Regions from separate parts of the Arthrobacter sp. 92 genome, predicted to be linked through region 3. Evidence: riboswitches for the same ligand, from Rfam matches in the RefSeq annotation. Region 3 holds a riboswitch; each other region holds the start of a gene.
What was found. A riboswitch is a leader RNA that binds a small molecule or an ion and turns the genes downstream of it on or off. The one in region 3 is predicted to bind thiamine pyrophosphate.

Region 1: linked by a shared signal. The riboswitch ahead of thiO (glycine oxidase ThiO) and the one ahead of ACP4XC_RS15100 (bifunctional hydroxymethylpyrimidine kinase/phosphomethylpyrimidine kinase) in region 3 are both predicted to bind thiamine pyrophosphate.
Region 2: linked by a shared signal. The riboswitch ahead of ACP4XC_RS21625 (ECF transporter S component) and the one ahead of ACP4XC_RS15100 (bifunctional hydroxymethylpyrimidine kinase/phosphomethylpyrimidine kinase) in region 3 are both predicted to bind thiamine pyrophosphate.

What each region holds. Positions count from the first base shown of each region.
Region 1 is NZ_CP189863.1:3,684,557-3,691,885, forward strand. Features, by position in the region: gene ACP4XC_RS17055 (hypothetical protein) at 1-121, shown strand, start outside; gene ACP4XC_RS17060 (4a-hydroxytetrahydrobiopterin dehydratase) at 133-807, opposite strand; gene ACP4XC_RS17065 (thiazole synthase) at 862-1,683, opposite strand; gene thiS (sulfur carrier protein ThiS) at 1,689-1,925, opposite strand; gene thiO (glycine oxidase ThiO) at 1,922-3,337, opposite strand; TPP riboswitch at 3,330-3,451, opposite strand; gene thiE (thiamine phosphate synthase) at 3,478-4,164, shown strand; gene ACP4XC_RS17085 (ferritin-like fold-containing protein) at 4,230-4,904, opposite strand; gene ACP4XC_RS17090 (RNB domain-containing ribonuclease) at 4,946-6,427, shown strand; gene ACP4XC_RS17095 (DEAD/DEAH box helicase) at 6,718-7,329, shown strand, end outside.
Region 2 is NZ_CP189863.1:4,633,920-4,641,248, reverse strand. Features, by position in the region: gene ACP4XC_RS21655 (Na(+)/H(+) antiporter subunit C) at 1-312, shown strand, start outside; gene ACP4XC_RS21650 (Na+/H+ antiporter subunit D) at 309-1,907, shown strand; gene ACP4XC_RS21645 (Na+/H+ antiporter subunit E) at 1,904-2,449, shown strand; gene ACP4XC_RS21640 (monovalent cation/H+ antiporter complex subunit F) at 2,449-2,724, shown strand; gene mnhG (monovalent cation/H(+) antiporter subunit G) at 2,714-3,106, shown strand; gene ACP4XC_RS21630 (DUF4235 domain-containing protein) at 3,116-3,379, opposite strand; TPP riboswitch at 3,643-3,786, shown strand; gene ACP4XC_RS21625 (ECF transporter S component) at 3,858-4,490, shown strand; gene ACP4XC_RS21620 (ABC transporter ATP-binding protein) at 4,490-6,121, shown strand; gene ACP4XC_RS21615 (energy-coupling factor transporter transmembrane component T family protein) at 6,118-6,921, shown strand; gene ACP4XC_RS21610 (UDP-N-acetylglucosamine 1-carboxyvinyltransferase) at 7,018-7,329, shown strand, end outside.
Region 3 is NZ_CP189863.1:3,251,647-3,258,975, reverse strand. Features, by position in the region: gene ACP4XC_RS15105 (Rne/Rng family ribonuclease) at 1-1,332, shown strand, start outside; TPP riboswitch at 1,496-1,593, shown strand; gene ACP4XC_RS15100 (bifunctional hydroxymethylpyrimidine kinase/phosphomethylpyrimidine kinase) at 1,576-3,153, shown strand; gene rplU (50S ribosomal protein L21) at 3,508-3,816, shown strand; gene rpmA (50S ribosomal protein L27) at 3,878-4,141, shown strand; gene obgE (GTPase ObgE) at 4,258-5,844, shown strand; gene proB (glutamate 5-kinase) at 5,834-6,994, shown strand; gene ACP4XC_RS15075 (glutamate-5-semialdehyde dehydrogenase) at 7,021-7,329, shown strand, end outside.

The DNA of each region.
Region 1 (7,329 bases), 430 kb from region 3:
GATTCCGTGGGTAGTGCCCATGGTCCTGGGAACTGGAGCCGCCGTCGGGACCGCCATCTACCTTGGGCGCACCCGTTCGCGCTATGACACGCAGCAGCTGACGGCGGCGCTCAGGCTCTAGCCCTGGCGCCTCTAGCCCTGGCGCGGATCCGGCTGGTGCCCCTCTTCGGTGCACAGGCACAACCGGTTTCCCTGCGCATCCGTGACCACCACCCAGCTGGGTGCGTGGTCGCGGTTCATTAAGGCGTTGGTGTCTGCAATTTTCTCCAGGACAGGGCCGGATTCGGCCTTGCTCCTGTGGATGTCCAGGTGGATCCGGTTGTCGTCGGGAGTCCGGGTCTCCTGGAACCAGAGGCCCGGTCCGCGGCCGTACGGGTCTTCGAGGTCCCCGAACCGGCCCTTCCGGTAGCCCAGCGCGGTGCGCCAGACTTCGGAGATCTCGGCCGGGTTCGCGGTGTCGACCGCAATCTCCACCGTCCGGTATAGTCCCGGCTCGGCGCTCGCCCCGGCTGCGGCTGCCGCGGCACTGGCCGCCGCAGCGGCAGAGACATCACGCGCGGTCACCTCACCCCCGGCGTCGTGTGAACTGAGCCGGATGAACACCCGGTTGTAACGCCAGTCGAGGTCCGGGTGGTGGTTCTGCTCTTCGGCGAGGCGTCCGACGGCGGCGATCAGCTTGAGCGCGGCAGCCGCCGTCGGCGCTTTGTAGGCCGTGACCAGGCCGCCCAGCCGGTACCTCCAGTCGGGAAGGTCTTCGAGGGCGGCGTCGATCTGCGCTCGGGTGAGAATGTCTTCCTTGCCGGTCACTGCTGGCTCCTTGGAATGGTCAGAGCATGGCCGGGCCGCCGCGGCCAGACGGAATTAAAGGAATTCCGCGCGGCCCTCCATGGCGGACGAGGCCAATGCGTGCTCACGGCGCGGAATCCGGCCGGCCGCTTTCGCCAGCCTACCTGCGATAACAGCGTGTTTGAAGGCCTCCCCCATCACCGCCGGGTTTTGCGCACGGGTGACAGCCGTGGCCAGCAGCACCGCATCGCAGCCCAACTCCATGGCGAGCGCCGCGTCGGAGGCGGTGCCGATCCCGGCATCCAGCACCACCGGCACGGACGCCCTCGCCACGATCAGCTCAATGTTGTGCGGGTTCAGGATGCCCAGTCCGGTGCCAATGGGTGCCCCCAGCGGCATCACAGCGGTGGCGCCGAGGTTTTCAAGCCTTAGCGCCAGCACTGGATCATCGTTGGTGTAGGCGAAGACCTTGAAGCCGCGGTTGACGAGCTGTTCGGTGGCGTCCACCAGTTCCACGGCATCCGGCAGGAGTGTGTGCTCATCGGCGATCACCTCCAGCTTCACCCAGTCAGTTTCCAGCGCTTCCCGGGCCAGCTCCGCCGTCATCACGGCGTCCTTGGCCGTGAAGCAGCCGGCCGTGTTGGGCAGCACCCGGATCTTGTGGTCCACCAGGAGCTGGAAGAGGGATCCGGTCTCGGCTGGCGAGTAGCGGCGCATGGCCACGGTGGTCAGTTCAGTGCCCGACGCCACCAGGGCCGCGCCCAGCCCGTCCAGGCTCGGCGCCCCGCCCGTGCCCATAATCAGCCGGGACCCCAGCGAAACGCCGTCCACTACGAACGGATCGGCCATTACCTGCCCGGCGGCGCGCATGGCTCCGGCAGCCGTGGTTCCTGTCATGGTGCTCAACCTCCCTGTACTGCTGTAACGAGCTCGACGTCGTCGCCCTCGTCGAGCATGGTGACGAACCACTGGCTGCGGGGCACCACCTCTGAATTACGGGCCACAGCCACCCCAAGCTTCCTGCCGTCGGCTGCTTGTCCGTCGGCCGCAAGGTTCCGGCCGGTGACCTGGCTGATGAGGGTGGTGACCGATGCGCCGTCGTCCACGGTGTGAACCGATCCGTTGAGTTTGATGTTCATGCTGTTTCCTTGTTCGGGTCAAGTGTGGCGCTGCCTGCGGATACTGCGGCCGGGTGTTTCGACCCGGTTCCCGCGCGGAAGCGCCCGGGATGGAAATTCGCCCACCGGGGATCCCCCGTGCCGTCCATCAGTTGCCGGCAGATCGCGGCCGCCACGGGGGTCAGCAGGACTCCGTGGCGGAAAAAGCCGGTGGCAATGATGAGTCCCGGAATGTCGGTGCCGCGGGCGTCTGGGACGCGGCCCAGCAGCGGCGCATTGTCCGGCGTGCCGGGACGGGCCCGTGCCGTGGATTCCAGAAGTTCCAGTTCCGCGACGGCGGGAACCAGCACCTGGGCGTCGCGGAGAAGTTGGTAGACGCCTCCCGCGGAGACCGTGGCGTGCGACGCCCCGGCCCGCCCCGCACCGGTCCGCGCGGACCCGGCTGGCTGGTCTTCCCGCTGGGTTGCTCCGATGACCACCGTGCCATCCAGCCGGGGAACGATGTAGACGGGAATTCCGTGGACCATGCCGCGCACGGTGGAGGTCAGCAGCGGCTGCAGGTGCTCCGGGACACGGAGACGGAGGATGTCGCCGTAAACAGGCCGCAGCGGCAGGTTGAGCCCCTCGGGCAACCCGTCGAGTGAGCCCGCCTCAAGACCGTTGGCCACGATGGTTTCGGTGGCGTGCACGGCGCCTCCGCCGGCAAGGCGGACGCCGCTGACGCGGCCGTCATCCCAGAGAAGTCCAACGGCCCTGTCCCGGACGGCGTAGCCGTCGGCAGCGCCGGAAACCCGGGACGTTTGCGCGTGCTCCGCCAGGGCCCCGGCGATCCGGGCCAGGAGCTTCCGGGGATCCACCTGGTGGTCGGCGGGGATGTCGAAGGCGCAGGAGATGCCCGGGCTCAGCAACGGTTCCCGGGATCTGGCCTCGCGGATGGTCAGTGGTTCAACCGTGAGGCCGTGCTCCTGCTGGACCGCGCGGAGGTCGGCGAGGGTGCGGCGGTCCGCGGCGTCGGCACCCACCGCCAGGGTCGACGTCGTCCGGTATCCGGTCTCCGCCGCCTGCTGGTCCGGAGATCCGGCGGCCGGCGGCGAGGCGAGGCTGGCTGCGAACGCCGGCCACAGCCTGGATGACTCAAGCATGAGACCCAGGAGGTCTTCCTCCTGGTAGTGGAGTTCGCTCACAGGTGCCAGCATGCCGGCGGCCGCCCAGCTGGCTCCCGTTCCCGGCGCATGGTCGATCACCACAACGGACCGTCCCGAACGCCTGGCTTCCCAAGCGATTCCGTGGCCGATGATGCCGCCACCGATCACCGCCACGTCCGCATGCAGCGGTCCGGAACCAGGCGCCGCGGAATCAGGCGCCGCGGAATCAGGGCTTGCGGATTCAGGGGTTCCCTGCCCAGGAGCTGTGCGGCTGGTTTGGGGGTTCATACACATCCTTCCCTACGCCGGTACTAACCGGATCAGGTCAAGCGGTCGGCTCTGACGCCCTCTCAGCCCTGCAGCAAATTGTGACAGCTGCGGCGGGCTCCCGCGGTACCTCCCCAGTTTAGAGGAACTAGGCTGGTTCCATGACCGAGCAAGCCGTCCACACCACCGCCCGCCTCTACCTCTGCACTGATGCCCGCAGCGACCGGGGAGACTTCGCAGACTTCGTCGACGCCGCATTCGCCGGCGGCGTGGACATCATCCAGCTCCGCGATAAGAACCTCGAAGCCGCCGAAGAGCTCGAGCTGCTGGAGGTGCTGCAGTCCGCATCCCAGCGCCACGGCCGGTTGTGGGCCGTCAACGACCGTGCGGACATCGCATCCTTGTCCGGGGCTCCGGTGTTCCACATCGGGCAGAAGGACATCCCCCTCAGCTCGGCCCGCAAAATGCTGGGCAAGAACACGGTGATCGGCCTGTCCACGCATTCCGCCGAGCAAGTGGACGCCGCCATTCTGGCGTCCCCGGGCAGGAAGGGGCTGGACTACTTCTGCGTCGGCCCGGTCTGGGCCACCCCCACGAAGCCCGGGCGCGCCGCCGTCGGGCTGGATCTGGTGAAGTACGCCGCGGAGGCAATCCGGCGCTCGGATGTGGGAACTGTGGAAGGCGTGCTCCCCTGGTTTGCCATCGGCGGGATCGACCTGACCAATGTCGAGCAGGTGGTTGCGGCCGGCGCCGAACGCATTGTGGTTGTCCGTGCCATCACCGACGCCGACGATCCGGCCGAGGCGGCCCGCTTGCTGCTGCAGGCGCTGGACGCCGCGGGGTCCTGATCCGGCGGCGGTGTCCGTTGCGTCCGCCGCGCAGCTAGGGCGTCCCGCAGGTGCCAGACGCGGCTCTAACCGGTCAACCCCAGTTGCGTCATGCGCCTGGCGTGCTTCTCGGCCAGCCCAGCCATGACGCCGCCCACCAGGATTTTCGCTCCCGCCGCATCCGCGCCGCCGATCAGGGCGCTGAGGAACGCGTGCTCGGAACCAACCCGTTGTGCCTGGGTCAGCGCTTCGCCGAGCAGCCGGCGGCCCCACAGTGCCAGCCGCGAGGCGAGGCGCGGATCGTCGGCCAAGGCACGTCTGAGCCTCTCGCGGAGCACATCCGTCGTCTCGTCCGAAGCCTGGATGCGCTCGATGACGGCGCGGGCGCCGGCATCCACGTAACGGGAAATCTCACGGTAGAAATCAGCGGACACCGTGTCAATCACGTACGCCTTCATCAAAGATTCGTACCAGTCCCCCGGCCGTGTGCGTTCGTGAAAATGATCAACGGACGTTTGGAAGGGGAGCATGGCGTCTTCGGCATCGATACCCATCTCAGCCAGCTTGGCGCTCACCAGTTCGTAGTGTTGAAACTCGGTGACGGCCATCCGGCCCAGGACCGCCCGGTCGTGCAGGGTGGGCGAATACCTGGCATCGGCCGCGAACCGTTCGAAGGCCGAAAGCTCCCCATAAGCCATCACGCCAAGGAGATCTGCCACGAATCTGTCGGAAGGAGCAGTGTCAGCCCGGGATGTGCTCATCCTTCAAGACTAATGGCGAAAATGGAGCTAATCTGACTTTCGTGTCACACCATCGCCTGTCCCCCAGCGTCCACGAAGAGACCAACCGGCTGGCCGAAGCCCTGAAGGCATTGCGCACCGAGCTGGAGCTACCGGGCCCCTTCCCCGCAGACGTCCTCCAGGATGCCCTGGCAGCCATTGCCGAACACAAGATGCCCGACTTGGATCTGACGGACATCGACTTCGTTACCATCGACCCGGCGTCGTCCACGGACCTGGACCAGGCCCTTTTCATCGAACGGGCCGGCGAAGGCTACAAGGTGTACTACGCCATCGCCGACGTCCCGTCCTTCGTGGCCCCCGGAAGCGCCCTCGACGCCGAAACCCGCCGCCGCGGCCAGACATTTTATGCTCCGGACGGACGCATTCCGCTGCACCCGGAAGTCATTAGTGAACAAGCAGGAAGCCTGCTTGCCGGGCAGCTTTGCTCCGCGTTTGTTTGGGAGTTCGACCTCGACGCCGGCGCCGACGTTTCGGCGGTGCTCGTGCGGCGGGCGCGGATCCGCAGCCGGGCGAAGCTGAGTTATCACGGGGTCCAGGCCGAACTCGACGCCGGGGCTGCCCCGCCGGTCCTCCAGCTGTTGAAGGAAGTGGGACTCAAGCGTGTGGAACTGGAACGGCTGCGCGGAGGCGCCAGCCTGAATATGCCGGATCAGGAAATTGAACAGCTGCCCGACGGCGGCTACCGGATCAATGCCGCCCCGTCCCTTCCGGTGGAAGACTGGAACGCCCAGATCTCACTGATGACCGGGATGGCCGCCGCGGACCTCATGCTCCAGGGCAAGGTCGGCATTCTGCGCACCATGCCGGCCCCCGACGAGCGTTCTCTCCTGCACTTCAAACGGCAGACCAACGCGTTGGGAAGGCCTTGGGACGGAGAAGCCACGTACGGCGAATACCTCCGCTCTCTGGATCCCACGGACCCCCGGCAGCTGGCCATCATGCACTCGGCCGGCATGCTTTTTCGTGGCGCCGGGTACACACACTTCGACGGCGCCGTGCCCGAGGACGCCAAGCAATCGGCAATCGGCGCGGCCTATGCCCACACCACGGCTCCGCTGCGGCGGCTCATTGACCGCTTTGTACTGGTCATCTGCGAAGCGCTGAGCAATGGCACCGCTGTGCCGGACTGGGCACGGGAGGCGCTCCCCTCGCTGCCGGAGATCATGGCTGCCTCGGACCAACTGGCAGCCCGGATGGAACGTTTGGCCTTGGACACAGTGGAGGCCGCGCTCCTGATCAACCACATCGGCCAGGAATTCGATGCGGTGGTGATTTCCGGCTCCAAGCCGGCCAAGCCGAACGGGAACGGCACCAACGGCAACGGCGGAAACGGAAACGGACCCTCCGGAATCATCCAGATCGCCCGGCCGGCAGTGACCGCCCGGTGCCCGGGCGAACTGGAGTCAGGCACCACAGTGCGCGTCCGGCTGATCTCCTCCGACATCGCCACGCGGGAGATCCGGCTGGAGCTCATCGGCTGATTTCCGCCGCACCGGCAACGCCGTCGTCAGGGAAAGTTGCCATGTACAGCTAGACTGAAGGTGTAGAAATGGATGCCCGGTCGTTGATTCACATGATTTTCGAATTCAACAAGCCCGCCCCTACGCGATCTTGAGATACACCCGCTGGTCACCAGTGCCAGCATTTAGATAGCCCGCGATCGGCTTCCACTGGATTTGCTTGCGCGCCTGAGCGTGCTCCGAAACGGCCACTGCGGCCGGCCCCGTTGAGCAGGCAGCGCCAATGCCCAAATGAATAAGGAAACTCCCCTGTGAGTGAATTGCATACGCACCAGCTTCTGACCGACGAAACCGGTCTGGAATCGATCGAGCCCGAAGAAACCATCATCTCGGACGAGAAGCCGCACGAGATCGCGGAAAAGTCCTTCGCCGACTTCAACGTCCGCGCCGACATCGTGGAGTCCCTCGCCTCCGCAGGAATCACACACCCGTTCCCCATCCAGGCCATGACGCTGCCGGTTGCCCTTGCCGGCCACGACATCATCGGACAGGCCAAGACGGGCACCGGCAAGACCCTGGGCTTCGGCATCCCGGCGCTGCAGCGCGTCGTGGGCCGGGATGACGCCGGCTTCGAAAAACTGGCCGTTCCGGGCGCTCCGCAGGCCCTAGTCATCGTGCCGACCCGTGAGCTGGCCGTCCAGGTCGCTAAAGACCTGGAGAACGCCGCCACGAAGCGCAACGCCCGCATTGCCACCATCTACGGCGGCCGCGCCTACGAGCCGCAGGTTGACGCGCTGCAAAAGGGCGTCGAAATCGTTGTCGGAACCCCGGGCCGCCTCATCGACCTCTTCAAGCAGAAGCACCTGAGCCTGAAGAACGTCAAGATGGTCATCCTTGATGAGGCCGACGAAATGCTGGACCTC
Region 2 (7,329 bases), 1.4 Mb from region 3:
ATGCTCGGAATCATCTACCGCGCCTGGGTGCTGGCCCGCCAGGATGAAATCCAGGATGACATTGAGGACCGCCGCGTTGCCGAAACCCCCAGCTTCGACGCTGAGGACGACGCCGAAATTCCCGTGGAGACTTCCGAGTTCCCGCTCACCATGATTGGCTCCGACGGCAGTGCAGTCTCCAACGCGGCAGCCGCGGACATTCTTGAAACGATCCCCGCGGGAGGCGGCGAAATTGCCGTTAGGGACGCGGCCGCCGAGGAACAGCCTGGTTCCCAGAACGTGGCACCCGGGCCGGAAGGAGGCACCAAGTGAACATCGCAAGCCTGGCACCGCTCGCCGTGGTGCTTCCCATCCTGGGGGCCGCGCTGACGTTTGTGCTGATCCGGTACTCGAAGGCTCAGCGCGCGGTCAGCATCCTCGTGCTGAGCCTCACGCTGCTGCTCGAGTGCCTTTTGCTGGCCTCCGTCTGGGAAGGCGGAACCGCGGCCGTCAGCATCGGCGGCTGGCTGCCGCCCTGGGGCATCGTCCTGGTGGTGGATCAGTTCTCCTCCCTGATGCTGGTGGTCTCCTCCGCCATCAGCCTTGCAGTGCTGGTGTACGCCACCGGACAGGGCATGGCCGACGGCGACCGCGACGCGCCGGTCTCGATCTTCCACCCCACCTACCTGATCCTGGTGGCGGGGGTGTCCAATGCTTTCCTCTCCGGGGACCTGTTCAACCTCTATGTCGGGTTTGAGATCCTCCTGACCGCGAGCTACGTCCTGATGACCCTGGGCGGAACCGGGCCGCGTATCCGCGCCGGCATCACCTACGCCGTGGTCTCGGTGGTTTCCTCCGTGCTGTTCCTGATTGCCATCGCCATGATCTACGGCGCCACGGGCACCATCAATATGGCCGACCTCGCCATCAAGCTCGCGGACCTGGACCAGGGGACCCGCACGCTGCTGCACGTCATGCTGCTGGTTGCCTTCGGCATCAAGGCGGCCGTCTTCCCGCTTTCCTTCTGGCTTCCAGACTCCTATCCCACGGCCCCGGCTCCCGTGACGGCCGTGTTCGCGGGCTTGCTGACCAAGGTGGGCGTCTATGCGATGGTCCGGACCGAGACCCTGCTCTTCCCGGGAGATACGCTCAACAATCCGCTAATGGTGGCGGCTCTGCTGACCATGGTGGTGGGTATTTTGGGTGCCTTGGCGCAGAGCGATATCAAACGTCTGCTGTCCTTCACCCTGGTGAGCCACATCGGGTACATGGTGTTCGGCCTGGCCATGTCCTCCGTGGCCGGGCTGGGCGCCGCGGTGTTCTACGTGGTCCATCACATTACTATCCAGACGAGCCTCTTCCTGGTCACTGGACTAATCGAGCGCCGCGGCGGAAGCTCGTCGATCGACCGCGTGGCCGGCCTGGCCAAACTGTCCCCGATGCTGGCCCTTCTGTTCTTCATCCCCGCCATGAACCTCGCGGGCATCCCACCGCTGTCCGGCTTCCTCGGGAAACTCGGACTGCTGCAGGCCGGCGTCCAGCTGGGGACCCCGTTGGCGTATGCGCTGGTGACCGGAGGCGTCCTCACCAGCCTGCTCACCCTGCTGGCCGTTGCCCGCGTATGGAACCGCGCGTTCTGGCGCAAACCCGAGGATGCCGACCACCCCGACCCGGTCCTGCTGGCCGCGCCGGAGAACTCCGATACCGGAAGCCGGGCCGGGAGGCACAACGTGGTGCTCTTGCCGCGGACCATGGTGGGCTCCACCCTGGGGCTGGTGCTTTTCGGGATCGCCTTGACCGTCTTTGCGGGCCCGCTGTTCAAGGTGGCGGACCAGTCCGCCCAGGACATGCTGAACCGGTCGTCCTACATTCAGGCAGTGCTGGGCGAAGACGCGGCCGTGCCGCCCCTGGCGCAGGGGCAGAAATGAGCCGGCGACGCGTCTCCCTCCGGCAGGAGCTGCCCCTGCTCGTGTGGCTGGTGATCGTCTGGTGCGCGCTCTGGCAGGACTTCAGCCCCGGCAACGCGCTCTTCGGCGCCCTCATTGCGATCGTGGTGGCCAGGCTCTTCTATCTTCCGCCGGTGGAGCTGGGCGGCCGCTTCAGCATCGTGCATGCCGTGCCGTTCGCCCTGCTTTTCCTGACCAAGGTGGTGGCGGCCAGCTTCCAGGTGTTTTACCTGGCGGTGGTCCGCGGACCCAAGGTGAACAACGCCGTCGTTGCCGTTCAGCTCAGAAGCCACTCGGACCTGATGGTAACGGCCACCGGCCACGTGATCTCGCTGATCCCGGGTTCGCTCGTGGTGGAAGTGGACCGCTCCACCTCCACGCTGTACATCCATGGGCTGAACGTGCGGAACGCCGAGGACGTGGTGGCGCTCCGCAAGGAGGTCCGCGACACCGAGGCCGGGCTGATCAGGGTTATGGGCAGCAAGGAAGAACTTCTGGCACTGAAGGAGGAAGCAGGCGCGTGATGCAGCTTGTCCTGGCCATAACGGCCGTAATCCTGTCCCTGGCTGCGGCCGGTGCAATTGTGCGGATCGCCATCGGACCATCGCTGCTGGACCGCGTCCTCGCCTCCGATGTCCTGCTGGCCATCATCGGCGCGGCGCTCTGCATCGACATGGCGGTGAACAGGCACCTGAACAACCTGATGCTGCTGGTGGCGCTGTCCATCATCGGCTTCATCGGCTCGGTGACGGTTGCGCGGTTCGTTGCGGACAGGCGGGACCACCCCAATGAATCCTGAGGCAGTGAGCATGGACTGGCTGATTGATGCGGTTTCGGCCGTCTTTATGGTGGGCGGCGCGGTGCTGTCCCTGGGCGCGGCCATCGGGCTGCTGCGCTTCCCGGACCTCATGAGCCGGATGCACGCGGCCACCAAACCGCAGGTGCTGGGGTTGTTCCTGCTGCTGGCCGCGGTGGGCCTTCAACTGCGGTCCTGGTGGGTATGGCCCGTGCTTCTGCTGGCGTGGATCTTCCAGCTGCTCACCGTACCCGTGTCCGCTCACATGGTGGGCCGCGCGGGCTACCGCACCAAGCACCTGCACAAGGAACTGCTCACCACCGATGAGCTGGAGGCCGTGGTGCAGCGGGCAGCAGATAAGCAGGGCCTCGAGGATGAGGCCTGACCCTGCGGGTTAGACGATGTCCTGGGTCTTGGCGAAGCGGGTGATGGCCCGCTGGGTGCCGCGGTTGGCGAGCACCTGGATGACCGCGCTGACCGATGCCGAGATCAGGGCGAACGTCAGGGCGGAGCGGAGCGTGGTGGGAACATCGTCCTTGCCGCCCTTCGGGGGCTTCTTGCCGGTGCTCTTTTCCCAGATGGTGTCCACGAGCTTTGTGCCGGCGAAGCCTGCCAGGAGGCTGACTCCGGTGCCAAGCAGCTTGATGAAGATGTTCATACAGGAACTCCTTGTGAGGGGAACAGGGCTTTCCCTAGCCTAACGGCATCCGTGAGAGGATTCCCGCCAACGCCTCGACCACCAGTTGGCGCCTGGAGCGGGACCAAGGGCTCTGGCAGCACCTGGCTCGGCCACGTCGTTTGATGCCATGGCTGCAGCAGCATCCGAACCGAAGCCCAGGAAAACCGCCGCCGGATTGTGACTGCCGGCCCGGGAATCACAGGTCATTCAGGTGTAAACTGAGCACCGCCCATAAGGGCGATTTGATACGACAGGGGAGCGCCGCCGTCGGGCATCACTGGAGCAATCCAAGGAAACCGTGGATGGGCGCTGAGAGTGCGGACAGCCGCAGACCCTCGAACCTGATCCGGCTAGTACCGGCGCAAGGGAGTCGAGTTCTCAGAGTGTCCGGTAGCAGGCGGCAACGCCGCGACAAAGCCGGGGAACACTCTCCCCTCCTGTACTTCAGGAGGAAGACATGACTGACATTTCTGCAAAGCAGACGCTGACCGGCAGCAAATACAACTGGCGGGTGGTGGACATTGTGGTGGCCGCCCTCGCCGCCGTGGCCGGCGGCGTCATTTTCTGGGCCTGGGACCAGGGCGCCAACGTGATCTCCACGCCTGTCAACGCGCTTTACCCGCCGCTGACAGGGCTCTACGCCGGCGGCTGGATGATTCCGGCCATCCTGGGCATGCTCATTGTCCGTAAGCCCGGCGCCGCGCTGTTCTGCGAAACCGTGGCCGCCACGGGCGAGCTGATCATGGGCTCGCAGTACGGCACCACGGTGCTGATCTCCGGCGTTCTGCAGGGCCTGGGCGCCGAACTGGTGTTCGCGGCGTTCATTTACAAGCGGTTCAACCTGCCGGTTTCCCTGCTGGCTGGCGCAGGCGCCGGCCTCTTCTGCGGCCTCAACGACTCCTTCATGCCCTGGGGCTGGAATATTGCCTACGAAGCCGGTGACAAGCTCGCCTACATCGTGTTCTGCGCCATCTCCGGCGCCGTTATTGCCGGTGCCGTCTCATGGGTTGCCACCCGTGGCCTCGCCAGGACCGGCGTGCTGAGCTCCTTCGCTTCCCGCAAGGCAGCAACGGAGCCCGTCTTCTCCTGATGAGCTCCCACGACGCCGGTGTCCGCCCGGCAGCAGTCGCGGCACGCGGTTGGGGCTGGCGCCACGCCGGCCGGCCCCGTCCTGCTGTCCGCGCCCTTGACCTGGACATCCGTCCGGGCGAACGGGTGCTGCTGCTGGGCCCCTCGGGGGCGGGCAAGTCCACGCTCCTGCACGCCCTGGCTGGGGTCCTCGGGGACAGTGCCGCCGGCTCCCACGGGGCGGCCGGCGGGGACCCGGAGGATGCGGACGAAACCGGCAGCCTCCTGATCGATGGGGCGCCCCCTCGCGCCCAGCGCGGCCGCGCCGGGCTAATGCAGCAGGATCCCGAAACCCAGGTGGTGCTCTCACGCCTGGGCGACGACGTGGCCTTCGGCGCGGAAAACCTCTCCGTGCCCCGCGAGGAAATCTGGAAGCGCGTGCATGAAGCACTCGACGACGTCGGGCTTGCCCACCTTTCGCTGGACCACCCGACGTCGGCCCTTTCGGGCGGCCAGAAGCAGCGCCTGGCGCTCGCGGGAATCCTGGCGATGCGCCCCGGACTGATCCTGCTCGACGAGCCCACCGCCAATCTCGACCCCGTCGGTGTCCTGGAGGTCCGTGACGCCGTGGGCCGCTGCCTGGACAAGGCCGGGGCCACACTGGTGGTGGTGGAACACCGGGTGGGCGTGTGGAAGGACCTCGTGGACCGGATCGTGGTCCTGCAGCCGGGATCCTCCACGGACCCCGCGGTGCTGATCGACGGCAGTCCCGACCAGGTGCTGGAACAGGCCAGGGATATGCTCACCGCCGCCGGAGTCTGGGTGCCCGGGTACGTGCCGGCCACCCGTGGCCGCTCAGGCGCGGACGCCGGCGGTCAGGGGTCCGGCACCCAGCGGTCCGGCACCGGCGGGGAGCCCGACGCCGGTGCGCTGCTGCTTGCAACGGAGCAGTTGGCCGTCTCCCGGGAAAGGCCCCGCCGCCGCGGTTTCACCACAGTCCCGCCCTCGCCGGTCCAGTCCGGCATAGCAGCCCAGGTCCGCGCCGGCCACGCGCTGACCATCACCGGGCCGAACGGTTCGGGAAAATCCACGTTCGCACTGACCCTCGCCGGACTGCTTGAGCCGGTGGCGGGCAAGGTGTCCGCCACGGTGGATCTCAGCACGGGTGCGGGCATCGATCCCTACAAGTGGCGGGCCGAACAGCTGATCTCGCGGATCGGCACGGTGTTCCAGGAGCCCGAACACCAGTTCGTCACCGGCAGGGTCCTGGACGAGCTGATGTTCGGACCCCGGCACCTGGGCCACGGCGAGGAGCGCGTGGACGAACTGCTGGAGCGGCTCCGGCTGGCCTCCCTGGTGGACGCCAACCCCTACACACTTTCCGGCGGCGAGAAACGCCGGCTTTCGGTGGCCACGGTCCTCGCGGCGCACCCGCAGGTGCTGGTCCTGGACGAACCCACCTTCGGCCAGGACGCCAACACCTGGGCGGAACTGGCATCCTTCCTCTCGGAGCTCCTGGACGGCGGCACCGCCGTGGTTTCCGTCACCCACGACCAGGAGTTCACCGCCGTGCTCGGCGGCACCGAGCTGAAACTGGGCTCCCCGGAGCGCGGCGCACCCGAGCTCACGAATCCGGGGGTGAGTCCGCTGTGAGGGAGGCCCTGACCCTGCGGGGCAACAGCGCCCTCCTCACGCGCGCCAACCCGCTGGCCAAGTTCGCCGCCGTCGTGCTGATCACCCTGGTGCTGGCGCTGTCGATCGACTGGGTGTCGGCGTCGGTGGCGCTCGCCGGTGAACTGCTGCTTTTTCCGCTGGCCGGGCTGACCGTGCAGTTGCTGTGGCAGCGCGGTTGGCCTTTGATCCTCGCCGCGGCCTTGGGTGGCTGGAGCACCGCCATCCTGGCGCCGGACAGGGGAAGAATACTGCTCGACGTCGGCATTTGGTCCATCAGCTCCGGTTCCCTTGAGCTTGGGGTGGGATTCCTCCTCCGCGGCCTGGCGATCGCCTTGCCCGCCGTCCTGCTCATGAGTTGTACGGACCCCACAGACCTGGCCGATGCGCTCGCCCAGAAGGCGAAACTGCCGCACCGCTTTGTCTTGGGAACGCTCGCCGCCATGCGGCTGGTGGGACTCATGGCTGAGGAATGGCAAACCATCGGCATGGCCCGCCGCGCCCGCGGAGTGGGTTCGCGCGGCAACCCGTTCCAGCGGATCCGCGCCACCCTCGGGCAGAGCTTCGGGCTGATGGTCCAGGCGATCCGGCGCGCTTCCCGGCTCGCCGTCACCATGGAGGCGAGAGGTTTTGGAGGTGCCCGGCGCACCTGGGCGCGGGAGTCAACGTACAGCCGCCTCGACCTCTGGGTGGTGCTTGGCGGACTGGCGATTGCATCCGCCGCCTACAGTGCCGCCGCCGGGGCGGGCACCTGGAATCTGGTCTTTCTGGTGCGGCAGTAGCAGGCATTTATCGCACAGGATGAATATTCTGTGACGTTGGCGGCAATTCGGCGCTTCCGTCCGGGCGGAATAGCTCACCCATGATATTTTTCTCGGATGACTCAAGAGACTGCTGAACACGTAGGCGTGCTGCTCCGCGATGCCCGGGGGGAGAAGGGCTGGACCCAGGGCCAACTGGCGGCCGAGCTGGGCACCAGCCAAAGCGCCATTGCCCGAATGGAACAAGGCAAACAGAACCTCAGCCTCAAGATGATTCAGCGGCTGGAGACCATCGTGGGCCGGACCATCGTCAAGGTGGGCCGCCCTGCCATGACTCACCTGCGGGTGGAGGGCGGCCGGACACTCTCCGGTTCCGTGGACGTGAATACGAGCAAAAACGCCGGGGTGGCCCTGCTGTGCGCAAGCCTC
Region 3 (7,329 bases):
GTCTTCCTGCCCTCCGGCGGTTCCCTCGTGATCGACCGCACCGAGGCCATGACCGTGGTGGACGTCAACACCGGCAAGTTCACCGGCTCGGGCGGCAACCTCGAGGAAACCGTCACCAAGAACAACCTCGAAGCGGCCGAGGAAGTCGTCCGGCAGCTGCGCCTGCGCGACATTGGCGGCATCATCGTGATCGACTTCATCGACATGGTGCTCGAATCCAACCGCGACCTCGTGCTGCGCCGCATGGTGGAGTGCCTCGGACGCGACCGGACCAAACACCAGGTGGCCGAGGTGACCTCGCTGGGCCTCGTGCAGATGACGCGTAAGCGGATGGGCACGGGTCTGCTGGAAGTCTTCGGTGAGCAGTGTGAAGTGTGCGCCGGCCGCGGGATCGTCACCCATGACGAGCCTGTGGAGCACCGTCGCGCCAACACGGTGGCGGCCGAGCACCATGTTCAGCGGACGGAAACGCAGCAACAGCCGGCCGCCCGCACGGAGCGCAAGAGCCGCCGCCGCGGCAAGGGCGGCCAGCCCGGGCTTGAGGCTGTTCCGTTGCCGCAGGCACAGGACCACCATGAGCTCACGGATGCCGAGCGCCACGCGAAGGCGGAAGCCACCCGCGCTGCATTGGCAAACATCGCTGCCGCGGCGCACGCAGCGCACCTGCACGACGCCGACGCCGCCCGTGCAGCGTCAGCGGCTGTTGCCGAGGTTGTCAGCGAAGGGGCGGCCGCCCCTTCGACAGCCGGACGTCCGGCGCCCATCCAGGCAGCTCCGGTCCAGCCCGCGCCGTCGAAGACCGCACCCTCCCGGGCTCCCGGGTCCGACGACGCCGCGGCCGGCCGTCCCGCGGCGGTCTTGACATTCGGCGGCGAAAAAGTCGCGTTGCCGTTCGTTGAGCATGCCGGCGAAGCGCAGGCCCCGGCCCCCGCATTGTCCCTGGACCGGCTCGCTGAAGCATTCGCCCACCTCGGCGCGCCCGCTGAACCGATAGCTCCGTCCGCGGAGCGGCTGGCCCCCGCAGCCGAGGCGCCGGTTGCCCAGGCCCCCGCGGCCCGGGCCGCTGCCACGCCCGTCGACGAGGGCGACTACTCCGATCACACGGCAGTGCAGGGCAGGACCCGGCGGCCCCGCCGCCACCGGAGCGCCAGCCGCGCCCAGGGCGCAGCCAACGAGACGTCCGTGGAACATCACGAGACGGCTCCGGCAGCCCCCGCACGGCACTCCCACGAGGCAAAGGCTCCCGAACCGGCAAAGAGGGATGCGGCAGCCAAGGCCCCGGCCAGCGAGCCGATCATCCTGGGCGTAGGCGTTCCCGCGTCAGAACTCTAGGAAGGCGGAGCCCTTAGAAGGCAGAGCTCCAGCAAGTCGGAGCTCCAGCAAGTCCACGGCTTGACGGACCTGGACTCCCACGAGCGCGTGCGGCCCGGGACCGGTGAATTTCACCGGTCCCGGGCCGCACCCGCGCTGTCCCCGCGTCCACGCGATAAGCTGGGTAACTGACACGGGGTGCCGCGCACAGGGCCGGCTGAGATTCACACCCGTTGAACCTGTCCGGCTAGCACCGGCGAAGGGATGTCTCCTTTGTCCTCATCGTTCCTGCCGCTCCACGGCTCCCCAGACGCCCCCGCGTCCGCTCCGGCCGCCCCTGCAACACCGCCCCGGGAGCTCCGGTCCATTCCCCGGGTGCTGGCCATCGCCGGCTCGGACCCCTCTGGCGGCGCGGGAATCCAGGCCGACCTGAAGAGCATCGCCGCCAACGGTGGCTACGGCATGGCCGCCATCACTGCCCTGACTGCCCAGAACACCCAGGGTGTCCGGGCGGTCCACGTCCCGCCGGCTGAGTTCCTGACCGCGCAGCTGGAGGCTATCAGCGAGGACATCAGCGTGGATGCCGTCAAGATCGGAATGCTTGGCGACTCCTCGGTGATTGCCGCCGTCCGCAGCTGGCTCGAAAAGTCCCGGCCCGGCGTCGTGGTCCTTGACCCGGTGATGGTCGCCACCAGCGGCGACCGGCTCCTGCAGGAGGCCGCGGAAGCGGAACTGCGGGATCTTCTGCCGCTGGCCGACCTGGTGACCCCCAACCTCGCCGAACTCGCCATGCTCCTCAACGAGCCGCAGGCCCGGGACTGGGAAACCGCCCTGGACCAGGGCAAACGGCTGGCGAGCCAGACCGGCACCACCGTGCTGGTCAAGGGAGGCCATCTCGACGTCGATGATTGCCCGGATGCCCTGGTGAACACCGGGGGACTGCTCAGCCAGGATGTGGTGGTGGTGGGCGGCGAGCGTGTCAACACGCGCAACAGCCATGGCACCGGATGCTCCCTGTCCTCCGCCATGGCCACCGCTCAAGCGCGGCTGGGCGACTGGGAGGCCGCCCTGCGTGAGGTCAAGCCGTGGCTGCAGGGCGCGCTGCGCGAATCAGGGCTCCTGGAGGTGGGATCCGGCAACGGCCCCGTCCACCACTTCCACCACCTGAAGTCCAGCGAGGTTGCCTGGGGCGAAGGGCAGTTCGCCGGGGCCCTGCGCGCTGAAGCCCAGGCGGATCTGGATGCCATCTACCGCCTGGAGTTCATCAAGGGACTTGCCGAGGGGACTCTGTCTGAGCAGCACTTCGGCTATTACCTCGCGCAGGACGCCCTCTACCTCAACGGGTACTCCCGGGTTCTGGCACGCGCGGCGGCCATTGCGCCCAGCGAGGCGGAGCAGCTGTTCTGGGCCCGGTCCGCGCAGCAGTGCCTGGAGGTCGAATCCGAGCTGCACCGCAGCTGGCTCAGCACCCGCTCCGTGACCGTCGAGCTGGGGCCCGTCACGAAGTCCTATGTGGACCACCTTCTCGCCGCCTCGGTGTCGGGCAGCTATGGGGTGCTGGTTGCTGCAGCGCTGCCGTGCTTCTGGCTCTACGCCGAAGTCGGCGCCGCTTTGCACGGGGAGTTTCTGGCCGCGGGCGCCCCGGCCGGGCACCCCTACGCGGACTGGCTCCGGACCTATGCGGATGAGGCATTCGCCGCCGCGACCCAGCAGGCGATCCTGTTCACCGATGCAGCCGCCCGGTCGGCATCGGAGGCGGAGCGCCAAGCCATGACCGTGGCGTTCAGGCAGTCGTGCCGGTACGAGGTGGATTTCTTCGACGCGCCGCGCCTTCACGCCTGACGCCAACAAGGCGGTAAGCCGGTAGGATAGTTGGGCACGGTTCCGGAAACCGTAAGGGCAACACGCGATCAGCATCCAGTGGCGCCTATCACGTAACATCATCCGGAACCAGCCTCATTTGCGGCCGAAGGCAAAATTAGCGTATTCTAGATCTTCGGTGCTTACGCCAACACTTGGGTTATGACCTCAAGGACGCTCCGCTTGGAATACGAGCCGGATTTGTCCAGGGGATAGCTCATGGGTTCCCAAGGGAATCCACCGGCGTTGAGGCACAGCGTGAGCCAAGCCAAAGAATTTGGACCCAGGTTCCGCACGCAAATCTAGTAATAAACGTCGAGAGAAGTGAGTTCCCCAGTGGTGTACGCGATTGTCCGCGCAGGCGGCCGCCAAGAGAAGGTTTCCGTTGGAGACTTCGTTACCCTGAACCGCGTCGCCGGTGGAGCCGGCAGCACCATTGAGCTGCCCGCCCTGTTGCTGGTCGACGGCGAGAAGGTCACGTCCGCAGCTGCGGATCTGGCTAAGGTAACGGTTACGGCTGAGATCCTCCAGGACCTTCGTGGTCCGAAGATCGTCATCCAGAAGTTCAAGAACAAGACCGGTTACAAGAAGCGCCAGGGTCACCGTCAGGAATTGACCAAGGTCAAGATCACCGGTATCAAGTAACCACCCGTTACTGTTCAGGTTTTCAACAGATTCCCCAGAATTTTTAAGGCAGGCATTTCAAATGGCACATAAAAAAGGCGCGAGCTCCACTCGCAACGGCCGTGACTCCAACGCCCAGTACCTCGGCGTCAAGCGCTTCGGCGGCCAGGTAGTTTCCGCAGGCGAGATCATCGTCCGCCAGCGCGGCACCCACTTCCACCCGGGCGCCGGCGTTGGCCGCGGCGGCGACGACACCCTGTTCGCTCTGACCCCCGGCGCCGTCGAGTTCGGCACCCGCCGTGGTCGTCGAGTCGTGAACATTGTGGCTGCTGCAGCTGCAGAGTAACAGCAATTCTTGAAGCGGTGGGGCGGGCCATTTGGTCCGCTCCACTGTTCTTTTAACCGCATTACAATCATCTTGGCGTCTTCGCACGTCCAGGAAAAAGCACTGAGGAGATCCACGTGGCTAGCTTTGTAGACCGGGTAGTACTGCACGTATCCGGCGGTACCGGCGGCCACGGCTGTGTCTCCGTCCACCGGGAGAAATTCAAGCCCCTCGGCGGACCCGACGGCGGCAACGGCGGCGACGGCGGCGACGTCATCCTGCGCGTTGACCCCCAGACCACCACGCTGCTGGATTACCACCACGCCCCCCACCGGCACGCCACCAACGGCGGACCCGGAATGGGTGACTGGCGCGGCGGCAAGAAGGGCGAAACGCTGATCCTTCCGGTGCCCGAGGGCACGGTTGTGAAGTCCAAGGACGGCGAGGTCCTGGCTGACCTCGTGGGCGAGGGCACCGAGTTCATCGCTGCTGCCGGCGGCCAGGGCGGCCTCGGCAACGCCGCACTCTCCTCGCAGAAGCGCCGCGCCCCCGGCTTCGCGCTGCTGGGCATCGAGGGCGAGTCCAGCGACATCGTCCTGGAACTGAAGTCCATCGCGGACATCGCGCTTGTGGGCTTCCCCTCGGCCGGCAAATCCAGCCTGATCGCGGCCATGTCCGCCGCGCGGCCCAAGATTGCCGACTACCCCTTCACCACCCTCATCCCGAACCTCGGCGTGGTCCAGGCCGGCGAAGTCCGCTTCACCATCGCTGACGTGCCGGGCCTGATCGAAGGCGCCAGCGAGGGCAAGGGCCTCGGCCACCACTTCCTGCGCCATGTGGAGCGCTGCGCCGCCCTCGTACACGTGCTGGACTGCGGCACGCTCGAGGCCGACCGCGACCCGCTCTCCGACCTTGCTGTCATTGAGGCCGAGCTTGAGAAGTACGCCGTCGACATGAGCTACAGCGGCGCCGACGGTGAAGTGGTGCCCCTGAACCACCGCCCCCGCCTCGTGGCGTTGAACAAAGTGGACCTGCCCGACGGCAGGGACATGGCCGAATTCGTCCGGCCTGAGCTCGAATCCCGTGGGTACAAGGTCTTCGAGATCTCGGCCACGAGCCACGAGGGCCTGCGCCAACTCGGCTTCGCCATGGCCGAAATCGTCAAGGCAGCCCGGGACGCGGCCGCCTCGGCTCCGCCCAAGGTCCATGCGCCGGTGCTCAGGCCCCGCGCCGTCAACGAGTCCGGCTTCACCATCCGCCGCGAGGAGAAGAACCTGGAGCCGCTGTTCCGGGTTCTGGGCGATAAGCCCGTGCGATGGGTCAAGCAGACCGACTTCACCAACGAGGAGGCAATCGGCTACCTCGCGGACCGCCTGGCCAAGCTGGGCATCGAAAACGAACTGTTCAAGCAGGGTGCCAAGCCTGGCGACACGGTGGTGATCGGCGAGGAAGACGGCGTCGTATTCGATTGGGAGCCCACCATGATGGCCGGCGCGGAGCTGCTGGCGTCCCCGCGCGGCACCGACGTGCGCTTCGCCGACATCGGCGACCGCCCGACCCGCGGCCAGAAGCGCGACGAGCAACAGGAGCGCCGCGACGCCAAGGCCGCTGCCCGTGCTGAGCTCGAAACGGAGCGCAAGGCCGGCATCTGGACCGAATCCGTGAGCAGCCGCAGGCTCCCGAAGCCGCTCAAGGAGAGTGGACTGGGCGCAGATGACGAGTAACGCCGTCGCAGTCCCCGGCGCAGCGGCAAGCCCGGCACAAGTGGACCGGACCTTGCTCTCCGGTGCGCGCCGGATTGTGGTCAAAGTGGGCTCATCCTCACTGACCAGCATTAAGGGCGGCATCTCCGAGGAGGCCCTGACCGGCCTGGCGGACGCCTTGTCGCACAAGCGGAATTCCGGCACCGAAATCATCCTGGTGTCTTCAGGTGCCATCGCAGCCGGGCTCGCGCCCCTGGGCCTGCCCAAGCGCCCACGTGATCTTGCCACCCAGCAGGCAGCCGCAAGCGTCGGGCAGGGTCTCCTGATGGCCCGGTACACGCAGGCGTTCGGCGCCCACGGGGTGACCGTCAGCCAGGTCCTGCTGACAGCCGATGACTTCATGCGCCGCAGCCAGCACACGAACGCCTTCCGCGCCCTCGACCGTCTCTTGAACCTTGGCGTGGTGCCCGTGGTCAACGAGAACGACACCGTGGCCACCCACGAGATCCGGTTTGGTGACAATGACCGCCTGGCGGCGCTGGTGGCCCACCTGGTGCGTGCGGACGCCCTGGTGCTGCTGTCCGACGTCGACTCTCTGTACGACGGTCCTCCGTCTCATGGAGCAAAGCGCATCGCCCACGTGGCCGGACCCCATGACCTCGAGGGCGTTTCCATTGGTCGCGCGGGCAAGGCCGGCGTGGGGACCGGTGGCATGCTCACCAAAGTGGAGGCGGCGTCCATCGCCGCCGGCTCCGGCATTCACGCCCTGGTGACTTCCACGTCCAATGCGGCCGCCGCGCTGGCGGGGGAGGACGTGGGGACCTGGTTCTCCGTCAATGGCTCGCGCAAGCCCATCCGGTTGCTGTGGCTCGCCCACCTTGCATCGGTGGAAGGCACGCTGGTGCTTGACGACGGCGCGGTCAAGGCCGTGCGCGACCGCCACACCTCGCTGCTGCCGGCCGGGATTTCCGCGGTGAGCGGCGACTTTGAGGCCGGCGATGCCGTGGAGATGGTGTCCGCCGATGGCACCGTGATTGCCCGGGGACTGGTCAACTACTCCGCCGCGGAATTGCCGCAGATGCTGGGCCGGTCCACCAAGGAACTCGGCAGATCGATGGGTCGCGGATATGACCGCGAAGTTGTTCACGTTGACGACCTGGTGCTGGTCTAAGCCTCCTGCTCGCCTAAACTTGGAGTATGACTGAGGCTTTGATTCCCCACGCTGCTGACATTCGCCAGGACACCGGGCAGGGTTCGCCTGCTGCGGCGGCGCCGGTTGCTTCTGCGTCGCCGGCCGAGGTGGAGGCCGCGGTGCACGGCATCGCCGACCGCTCGCGTGAAGCGTCCCGCCGGATGGCCCGCGCCAACCGTGCCTGGAAGGACAGGGGACTGCGTGCCATCGGTGCGGCCCTCCTCGAGCGCAAGACGCAGATCCTCGCAGCAAACGCCAAGGATGTGGCTGCAGGCAAAGCCAACGGCACCACGGCCGCTCTCCTTGACCGCCTC